3 regions of the Arthrobacter sp. R4-81 genome follow, and region 3 is predicted to be linked to each of the others. Evidence: riboswitches for the same ligand, from Rfam matches in the RefSeq annotation. Region 3 holds a riboswitch; each other region holds the start of a gene.
What was found. Region 3 has a riboswitch for cyclic di-AMP ahead of M1E05_RS03455 (M23 family metallopeptidase). Riboswitches for the same ligand answer to the same signal wherever they lie in the genome.
Positions count from the first base shown of each region.

Region 1 (3,265 bases), 1.4 Mb from region 3:
AACGCCAGGGGCCGTCGCCGTGCGACCGGTCCTGCTTTGGAGCTGCAAGTATCCGAAGCTGTCGCCGCCGCTGGCCGTCCCCGGGACCCGCACCGGGATGCACGCCGCAAACGCAGCCCTTTTCGTCAGGTCACAGAATTCGCCGGCGCCAGTGGTGTAGGGCAAAAGGCAGGCATCGCCCTGGCAGCCACAGGCTTGATCCTCACAGTCACGGTTCCGGCCACAAGCCCCCTGGCAGCCACCGGCGGCGTCGGCTCCACGGGTGCTGCCCTTTCCGCCTCTGTCCAGCCTGAAGTCTCCGCAGCTGCGGGCGCAAAGGTTGATTTCAGCCGCACCACCGTTTCCACCACCGGTGATCCCGACGGCAAGCTCAAGCAACTCCTCAGCGCGCAGTCCGCCGGCAGCGTCAGCCGGGCAGCGTCTGCCGGAAGCCTTGGGGCCCCACTGAATTCGCTCATAACTGCCTCCCCCTTCGGCTACCGCGTCAGCCCCATCACCGGCGGCTACGGAGAATTCCACCGCGGCCAGGACTTCGCTGCCCAGTGCGGTACCGCCGTCCATGCAGCAGCCAGCGGCACGGTCACTTTTGCCGGCTGGCATCCCTTCGGAGGCGGAAACCGCGTGGTCATCGATCACGGTAACGGGCTCGAAACCACGTACAACCACTTGTCCTCGTCCGATGTCCAGGTGGGCCAGACAGTAACCCGGGGCGACACTGTGGCCCTGAGCGGGACCACAGGCGCGTCAACCGGCTGCCACCTCCACTTCGAAGTAATGGTCAACGGCGAAGTTGTCGACCCCATGGGCTGGCTCTGATTTAGATGATGGATTACTCTCACATTTCTGTGACATGCCGTGACCTGAATGTGACATTCAATCCAAAGTCCTGTACCGTCTAAACCACGCCAACTTTTCCGAAGTTGGCGCTCTTGAGTGGATTGCCTAACTCTGCCACCGCTCAAGGTCCGTTCGCATTACATCGTCTGGCAGAGGCGGGGGAACCAATTTTGGTCTTCGAAAGAAGACCTTGGGGTTAAGTCGCGAAGCTTCTCAGGAAGCCAAGTGGCCGGGTGACTCCCATCCGAATCCGACAGCTCACCTCGTAGGCATTGGGAGAGGCTACTTTCGTGTCTTCACGCCACAATGCTGCGCGCCACCGTGCTCAATCGGTGCGCATGAACCCCTTGGGTTCCGTATCTAAAGCCGTTGCTAACAACGCGGGAACCGTTGGTCGCCAAGCTGCTGTCATTGCAGCTGCTTCAGGGCTCATTCTTGCTGCCGGCCTGCCAGCCAGTGCGGCGGAGGGCAATCCTGGAGTTGCCGCCACCGCGGAATCAGGCTCACAGTCCACTCAGATCGCGGTAACCGCGGAGCCGACCGCCAAGGTCGTTTTTGAGCGTCCGTCCGTGACCACCGAAGCAGCGCCGAAGATCGAGACTGTCCAGGCACAGTCCGAGGAACCGGCAATCGAGCTGACTGCCACCACCGACAAGCCGGCCGCCTCGTCAGCGGCTGCATCGGGCCTGGCAGCAATCGCCTACACCGGCATCGGCAGCCCCTACTTGTGGGGCGGCACCACTCCCAGCGGCTGGGACTGCTCAGGCTTTACCCAGTGGGTCTACGCCCAGGCCGGCATCAGCATCCCCCGTACGAATGCCTGGACGTCCATGACGCCCACTTCCACTCCCGCCCCCGGTGACCTGGTCATGCAAAACGGCGGTGCCCACGTTGGTATCTACGTTGGCAACGGCATGATGATCAGCGCGCTGAACCCCTCGCAGGGCACCATCCTGCACGCGGTGTCTGCAACAGGCACCTCCTCGTTTTACACCCTTCGCTAAGTAACCCGTTCGGGGCGTTCCGGCCTACCCCCAAGATGCCGGAACGTCCATAGCCCACGGCCTGCCCAGCGCGGTCCGAGGAATACGAAAGAGAGAAAATTAATGACTACACGTGCAACCATTGCACGGCACCGCGCCGAGGTCACCAAGACCAACTCGCTGGCTGTCATTGCCAAGTCCGTCGGCGATAACGCCGGTGGTGTGGGCCGTCAGGCTGCGGTTATCGCTGCTGCCTCCGGTCTGGTCCTGACCAGTGGAATTGCCGCCAACGCGGCAGACACGAGCGTTCAGCGCGAATCCACCTCTGCGTCCACCCTCGAAGTGAAGTCCGCCACCCCGGCGACAATTTCAGCCGCTTCCACGATTGCTATCTCGTACGAGAAGCCTGCTGTCTCCACGACGCCGGCTCCGGTCGTCGAAGCACCCAAGCCTGTCGTCGAGGTGCAGGAAGCCGCCCCGGCAGCTCCCGCCGCTGCCGCTACGGCAACGGTCGCTGCTACCGCTTCCGCTCCCGCACCCGCAGCTTCAAGTGGCATGGGCGCTTCAATCGCCGCTGCCGCCTACGCCCAGCTCGGCGTTGCCCAGGACTGCACCATGCTGGCAACCAACTCCCTGGCTGCCGTCGGCATCAACTACCACGGCTGGCCGGCAGGTTACCTGTCCCTCGGCCGCACGGTCAGCGCTGCCGAAGCTCAGCCCGGTGACCTTGCTTACTACGAGAACGGCGGAATGGGCATGGCCCACATCGCGGTCTACGTCGGCAACGGCCAGGCAGTCCACGGTGGCTGGAACGGCGGAACCACCGCCCTGTTCAGCGTCAACGTCGGCTCCGGCCCGGTCTTCATCCGCGTAGGCGGCTAATACCGGCTCCAAGCAAACAGCAGCCCATCCTGGCTCTGGACCCATACGGTCTGGAACTGCCGCCAGGAGAAACTTCTCGGAAGGACCCCCGTCTTAGGACGGGGGTCTTTCTGCTTTTTTCACGACGACGTTGCCCATCGCTCAAGGATTCGGAGACGGAGCGTAATCGGAATTGCGGCTCGCCGCAAAGGCTGGATTCGGCAATTCGGGCATTCAGTGTTTACTCTGGTGATGTCGATCCTTAGCCCGGACATGCCGAGGGCAGCCGGCCCTCGTGCCCCTGACGGGTGCGGCCGTGAAGAGGTATGCGCATGCGCACACTCGTTCTGAATGCTGGATATGAACCGCTGGCGGTAGTCACCTTCCGCCGGGCGCTGGTGCTTGTGCTCGCTGGAAAAGCCAGCGTGGTGGCCGAGGGCGACGATCCCGTCGTCGGGCCGCAGGAGATCCTGGGCCGACCGTCCGTGATCCTGCTCAACCGCTATATCCGGCCAAGGTACAACACTGCGACGGCAGTGAGCCGGCGGGGCGTGCTGCGCCGCGACGGACACCGCTGCGCATAC
Region 1 covers NZ_CP096445.1:3,751,644-3,754,908, reverse strand. Annotated here, with positions in the region: gene M1E05_RS17255 (M23 family metallopeptidase) at 1-816, shown strand, start outside; cyclic di-AMP (ydaO/yuaA leader) riboswitch at 946-1,123, shown strand; gene M1E05_RS17250 (C40 family peptidase) at 1,128-1,841, shown strand; gene M1E05_RS17245 (NlpC/P60 family protein) at 1,944-2,702, shown strand; gene M1E05_RS17240 (HNH endonuclease) at 3,014-3,265, shown strand, end outside.
Region 1: another riboswitch for cyclic di-AMP. It lies ahead of M1E05_RS17250 (C40 family peptidase); the one in region 3 lies ahead of M1E05_RS03455 (M23 family metallopeptidase).

Region 2 (3,265 bases), 190 kb from region 3:
CGCAAACCCTTACGTCAACCTCCGTCACGGTCCTCCAGGACCATGGCATGGGACTGGAGCCTGGACAAAAAAAGCGCCGCCAAAAGCGCTGCTGCCACATGGGTGCCCACCATCAGGTCCCCGGAATGTGAGGATGCAGGTCCGGCGGGAACCGCAGGCAACTGCCGGTCCAGGCGCTCATGTCCGTGCTGCGACGAACCCGCGCCAGGCATGGCCGCCGCGAAAAAAGTCAGAGCAAGGTGCAGCAGCTGTTGGATCAGCCCGCAAAACACCAGCAGGGACCAGCCGGAGGCCAGAAGCCGTCCCAACAAGGTAGCGGCCAAACTAATCAGGGCCGTCAGTGCCAGGAGAATCAACGGTCCAGGGTTCTGACCCCCGGAGATCACGTGCGCAAGCGACCCCAGACTGACTGCCGCGGGCCCGGCCAACCACCCATAACGTTGGCTCCGACGCCGGAAGTCTTCTGCCACGGGAATCCCCTACTGTGGTCGATCCACTCACTCATCTGCGCTTGAATCTACTGTGTGCCCATACGATTGTCAGCATGATCAGCCGCGCAGACGTTGAGGAAGCCGCCACCAGAATAGCCGGAAGGGTCCGCCGCACGCCGCTGATCCAACTTGACTCCGGAACGTTCGCGGGCGAGGTGTGGCTCAAGTGCGAGTTCATGCAGCACACAGGAACATTCAAGGTCAGGGGTGCCTTCAACCGCATCCTCGCCTCCCATGAACGGGGAGAGCTGAATCCTGACGTGGGCATCGTCGTCGCCTCCGGTGGGAATGCCGGCCTTGCCAACGCATATGCTGCCCAGCAGCTCGGAGTCCCCGCGTCTGTATATGTCCCGGAGAGCGCACCGGCGGTAAAGGTCAGAAAGCTCGTGGCCAGCGGAGCAAGCGTGATCCAGGGCGGAACCGAATACGCGGAAGCCTACGAGGCCGCCATAAAATATGTGGAAGAGACCGGGGCCGTTTATTGCCACGCCTACGACCAGCCGGAGATCGCCGCAGGGGCCGGCACTGTCGGTTCTGAACTGCTGGAACAACTCGAGGGTGTGGACACTGTTGTGATCGCGGTGGGCGGTGGAGGCCTCATGGCGGGGGTGGCGGCAGCCGTGGAAGGCCGGGCAAAGGTGCTCGCCGTCGAGCCGTACACAGCCCCCACTCTTTCCGCGGCACTCAGGGCAGGAGAGCCTGTTGATGTTGCTGTCTCGGGGATAGCAGCTGACTCCCTGGGAGCACGCCGGATCGGAGAGATCGCCTTCGCCGTGGCGTCCCGTACCGGCGTAGCAAGCCTTCTGGTTTCCGACGACGACATCGTTACCGCTCGCTCTTGGTTGTGGGACCAGTACCGCGTCGTCGTAGAGCATGGCGCCGCGGCTGCCTTCGCCGCCCTCCAGTCCGGTGCCTATGTCCCTTCCGAAGGTGAGCGGGTCGCCGTAGTTCTCTGTGGCTCCAATACAGACCCCGCCACCGTTTAGCACGCATATATAACGCGCCGAAAAGTTTTGTTACCGAAACGTGACTTCTGGCAGAAGTAGAAGTTACTCTCTTGTGGTGCCCCCGGCTCCAGCCGGGGCATTCCCGCGTCAGTATGCCGAACCCTGCCGCTGACGGGGATTCGTCCGCATTTTTCAGCGGCAGGGACGGGGGAACCACGATTCCACTCGGACCTCTTGTCAGGTCCTAGGGGTTAAGTCGCTTCGCCCCGCCCCACGGCGGTGTGGACCGGCCGGGTGAACTCCCATCCGAACCCGACAGCTCACCCCGCAGGCATGGGAGAGGCAAAAACACCATGTCACAAAAGTCCATTTTGGCGCGCCATCGTGCCACCCCTACCGGCTCAACCGTCATGAGCGGGTTGTCGACTTCGGCTAAGTCCCACGCTATAGGGCTGGGCAGGCCGGCCCTCATCATCGCCGCCGTATCAGGCCTTCTTTTCGGTGTCGGGGCTCCCGCCCATGCTGGAGCCCAGGCACCGGATGGCTCCACCGGGGCCACTGCCGCAACCGCTGCCCAGGCAACGGCACCGGTGCAGGCAGCAGCTGTTGCCCCGGCCGCAGGAAAGGTTCACACGGTTGTCTCCGGCGACACTCTCGGAGCCATTTCGGCAAGCTACGGCGTAACCCTGAACTCGGTCCTCGCCGCCAACAACCTGGCGGTGACGTCCATCATCTATCCCGGCAACCAGATCCAGATTCCGGGAGCAGGGTCGGCGGCTGCGCCCACCCTGTCCCTGGCATCTACCTCCATCAAGCCCGTCGCGGCTCCAGCGCCCGCGCCCGCACCGGCTCCTGCGCCTGCGCCTGCTCCCGCGGCCGCCAGCGGCACGGGGGCAGCTTTGCTGGCTGCCGCCTATGGCCAGATTGGCGCCACCCAGGACTGCACCATTCTGGTGGAACGTGCCCTCCGCTCCATCGGCAAGAGCGTAGGTGACCTCGCCCCGACGCAGTTCTTCCAGTACGGAACGGTGGTTGGAACTCCCGCTCCCGGCGACTTGGTGATCAGCTCCGGGCACATCGGGATCTACGCCGGCAACGGACAAGTCGTCAGCAGCGGCATGAACTATGTCAACGCAACACTTGTTCATCCGTTGTCCTGGCTCTCGGGCTACTCATTTGTGCGGGTTGCCTAGTCCGGCCTTCCAGAAGCGCAGGGCAAAGGAAAGCGGCAGGTGCCGGGACAACCGGTATCTGCCGCTTTCTGAGCTTTAGCTGCCTCGCCGTCAGTCACACTTTCAGCGGCAACTCATGAACTTCGTCCGCGCGGTGACCTGTGCGTTCGTGGATCCGCTGGACTGCTTCGGCTGACGGGGCCTCTGAGAGGCAGTAGATGACTCCGTCTTTCGGGTCCGCCCATGCGTTCTTGAAATTGACGTTTTCCTCGGCCTGGATGGCCAGATCAGCTGCATGAGCTGCCTGGAGGTCCTCCCTGGTCAGCCCTTTCATGTTGTGGTGAACATCCATATATTCCGGCATAGTTCCTCTCCTTAGCTACGGTCTGCATGGTTTGCAGTGTGGAGTTAAGGGAGACGCTAGGCCTCTGGCCTCACACGGTCAATAGGCTTGTCGTGGGGAATAATGGGCCAATGCAACCCGATTGGAGTACCCGCATCAGCTGGCCCGATCTGCCGGAACACGTGAGGGCCGGCATCGAAGAGATCCTGGAAACTCCCGTACAGGAATGGAGCAGCCAGCGGGGTGGATTCTCCCCGGGTACTGCCGACAGGGTACGAACCGCTTCGGGTCAGAGGGCCTTTGTTAAGGCAG
Region 2 covers NZ_CP096445.1:912,858-916,122, forward strand. Annotated here, with positions in the region: gene M1E05_RS04255 (hypothetical protein) at 15-470, opposite strand; gene M1E05_RS04260 (threonine/serine dehydratase) at 545-1,477, shown strand; cyclic di-AMP (ydaO/yuaA leader) riboswitch at 1,586-1,787, shown strand; gene M1E05_RS04265 (LysM peptidoglycan-binding domain-containing protein) at 1,792-2,631, shown strand; gene M1E05_RS04270 (SCO4226 family nickel-binding protein) at 2,726-2,974, opposite strand; gene M1E05_RS04275 (phosphotransferase) at 3,085-3,265, shown strand, end outside.
Region 2: another riboswitch for cyclic di-AMP. It lies ahead of M1E05_RS04265 (LysM peptidoglycan-binding domain-containing protein); the one in region 3 lies ahead of M1E05_RS03455 (M23 family metallopeptidase).

Region 3 (3,265 bases):
AGCCCCGTGGAATTCTATGCGCACACGCTGCTGGCCTACTCCTATGGCAAGACCCACCTCTCCCCGGGTCAACGGGTGGGTTATCTGGCTCTTCCGCCCACCATGCCGCACCGGGAAGAGATGGCCCCGGCCATCACCAGCCTGCAGGTGGCGATGGGCTGGGTGTACCCCAATGCCCTGCTGCAGCACGCGCTTCCTGAGCTGGAGAAGTTCTCCATTTCTATTGATCAACTGCAGCGCCGCCGGGACCGACTGGTTGATGAACTTGGTGGGATGGGTTACCGCATCTGGCGTCCGGAAGGCACGTTCTACCTCTATGTCCCCTCCCCTATTCCTGACGACGAGGCCTTCACCGCATCACTTGCCCGCAGGGACGTCTTCGTTTTGCCGGGCGTGCTGTTCGAGACGCCGGGCTTCTTCCGGATCTCCCTCACTGCCAACGAGGACATGATCGAGCGCAGCCTGCCGGCGTTCGAAGCGGCGATGAAAGAAGTCCGCCAGTGAGTCCGCTTAGCGGTGGTTCCGCTACCGGTGGTTGCGCTTGAGGCACCGGCTCCTGATCTTGCTGCCAGGTGTAGAAGGCTCAAGTGAGCTGTTGGCGTTTAATTTCAGGGACGATGAGCGGCAGTAGCCGGACGTAGAGGACCATTCCGATGAGTTCGACAAGAGTCTGGGTCACCACGACGAGCGCTGCCAGGGCCAACGGGCCAGGCAAAGCCAGTGCCAGCGGAAGAATCACCAGGGAATTCCGGGTGGCCCCGCTAAAAAGCACGGCACGCGTGGCCGGAACGTCGAGGTGCGCCTGCTTGGCCACAAGGAGGCCCAGGGGCACCATAGCGATCAGGAAAGCGGCATACAGCGGGACAACGGCCAGCAGGGCGCCCAGCTCCTGCCGCACTCCCACAACCTGGGAGCCGACAACGACCGCCAGGGTTGCCATCATCAGAGGGACCATCAGGGCCTGCATCACTGCCATGATCGCCCGGCCCAGTGACGCCCGCCGGGCCAGGGCCTGCGTCAGTGCGGCCAGGGCCAAGGGAAACAGGATGAGCCCCACCAGCGCCTGAACGAAGGGTGCAGGATCTATTGCTGACGCTATCCCCGGGCCAACGAAAACCATCAGGTACAGCGGCAACAGGAGCATCTGCACCAGCATCAGCACCGGCGCCGCGGCCAGGAGACGATCGCTGGCCCCGCCTGCCAGACCGGTGAACACAATGACGTAGTCGACGCAGGGTGTCAGCAGGACCAGGAGGACACCGACCAACAGCGCCTGCTCTCCCGCGATGAAACGGGTGAGGGCAAACACCACCACGGGCACAACAGCGAAATTCAGTATCAGCACCGCTGACATGAACCGCAGATCGCGTGTGGCCGTACCAATCGAGGCAAGCGGGATCCCGAGAAATGTGGCGAAGAGCAGCAGGCCAAGGACGGGATTGATTGCATGCTCCAGCACCCCGGCCGAGTCAGGAGCCAATGATCCAGCTCCTCCGCCGACGATGATCGCGGCCAGATACAACCCGACCTGGCGCCTTTCCATCGCTGCGACAAGAGTTCCGATCTTCACGCAGCCAATCGTAGGCCAAGCAACCATTAAGGCATCTCGGTATTCATGGTGGGTGGAGCGACGTCGGCACCCGGAGCCGCTGCATCCTACCCTGCAGCAAGACGAAACGTGACCTTATTCTGATAACGGATTTGTAACGCATCGTTTTTCTTGCTTACATAGAGGGACCACATACCTTCGTTGGGTATGCGTGTGACCGCCTCGCCAAACCCCGCCGGCGGTCCATGAAACTTTTACTTCCCTTGGCGGGGGCGGAAAACCCACTGATGATGCCTTTGCGCGTCTTGGGGTGAAGCCTGGCCCAGTAGCTGCACGCCTCGAGGCGTCCGGCAGGGCAGGCCGGACAGTCCACTCGTCCGAATCCGACAGCTAATTTCGCCGGCGCAGAGAGGACTTACTTTTGCCTTCCCAAGATAAACACGGCCAACGCCATGCCCTTTTTGCCTCCACGTCCGCCAAGGGCAGCCACCGGGCGGCCTCATCCTCCGCTCCGACCCTGCGGGATCGCGGCCGAAAGTTGGGAATTGCGGCGGTGGTAACGGGGATGTTCGCATTAACCGCCCTTTCCAATGCCCACGCCCAGCCCAGCCTGCTATCGGCGGCACAGGACCTCGCGGCCGGGACAGTGCTCTCCCCCGCTACCCAGCCGGCGGTGGCTGCAGATGCCGGATCAGCACTGGCTTTTGACCGCCCCCAGGTGAGCTCCGTCCCTGCACCGCAAGCTGAACCAGCACCGGCACCTGAACCAGCACCGGCACCTGCACCCGCTCCTGTTCAGGCAGCGGCTGCTGCCCCTTCACCAACCCTGCGGGCTCCCCTGGCCTCGATGAGCGTGACTTCTCCGTTCGGCTTCCGTGTCAATCCCCTGACCGGGGCGCTCGACGAAATGCATACAGGCATGGACCTGTCCGGACAGTGTTCAACCCCTGTTCTGGCGGCAGCTGCGGGAACAGTGACGGAGGCCGGGTGGAGTCCGTACGGCGGCGGAAACCGGATCGTCGTCGAGCACGGCAACGGACTGAAGACCACGTACAACCACCTGGACAGAATCGGCGTTTCCGTTGGGCAGACCCTGACGCAGGGCGGACAGATTGCTGGCGTCGGAACAACCGGCAACTCCACTGGCTGCCATCTGCACTTCGAGGTCATGCTCAACGACCAGACAGTCGATCCCGCCACCTACATGTAGCGGAGATACCAATCGGATCGGCCTCGTAGCGTCAGGCCAGGGACGTCAAAAGGTCTGTGCAGGCCGCTTCACATCGGCAAGCCTCAGCACAGATTCTGCAGTGCTCGTGCATCCCGGCGTGCTTTTCGCACTCCTCGTCACTAACACCGCTTGCTATCCGGCAGGATTCGAGCAGCGCCCGAGTAGCTGCGATCACCTCCTACTTTTCGTGCCCTTCAGGGAGAGACGGCAGGCCTGAATGTGCTCCCGCCGTCCGTGGACACCAGGATCCCCCCATCAATGGCTGCCCAGATCCCGGGATTTCCGTCTGAACCTTTGACGGCGGCTATCGCCAGGACTTGGCCGTCAATCCGGCCTTTTCTCGTCCAGGTCGCGCCAGCATCAGCTGAGTAGTGAACCGTCCCGTCAGGTTCGACGCCGACGGCCTCCGTTGAGTGGGCAAAGGCGGCGTACTGGATCAGCGGGGAAGACTCGTTCAGCATCCAGGTTGTGCCGCCGTCGATGGA
Region 3 covers NZ_CP096445.1:723,201-726,465, reverse strand. Annotated here, with positions in the region: gene M1E05_RS03465 (aminotransferase class I/II-fold pyridoxal phosphate-dependent enzyme) at 1-504, shown strand, start outside; gene M1E05_RS03460 (arsenic resistance protein) at 584-1,543, opposite strand; cyclic di-AMP (ydaO/yuaA leader) riboswitch at 1,795-1,966, shown strand; gene M1E05_RS03455 (M23 family metallopeptidase) at 1,971-2,759, shown strand; partial or broken gene M1E05_RS03450 (four-helix bundle copper-binding protein) at 2,791-2,943, opposite strand; gene M1E05_RS03445 (F510_1955 family glycosylhydrolase) at 2,975-3,265, opposite strand, start outside.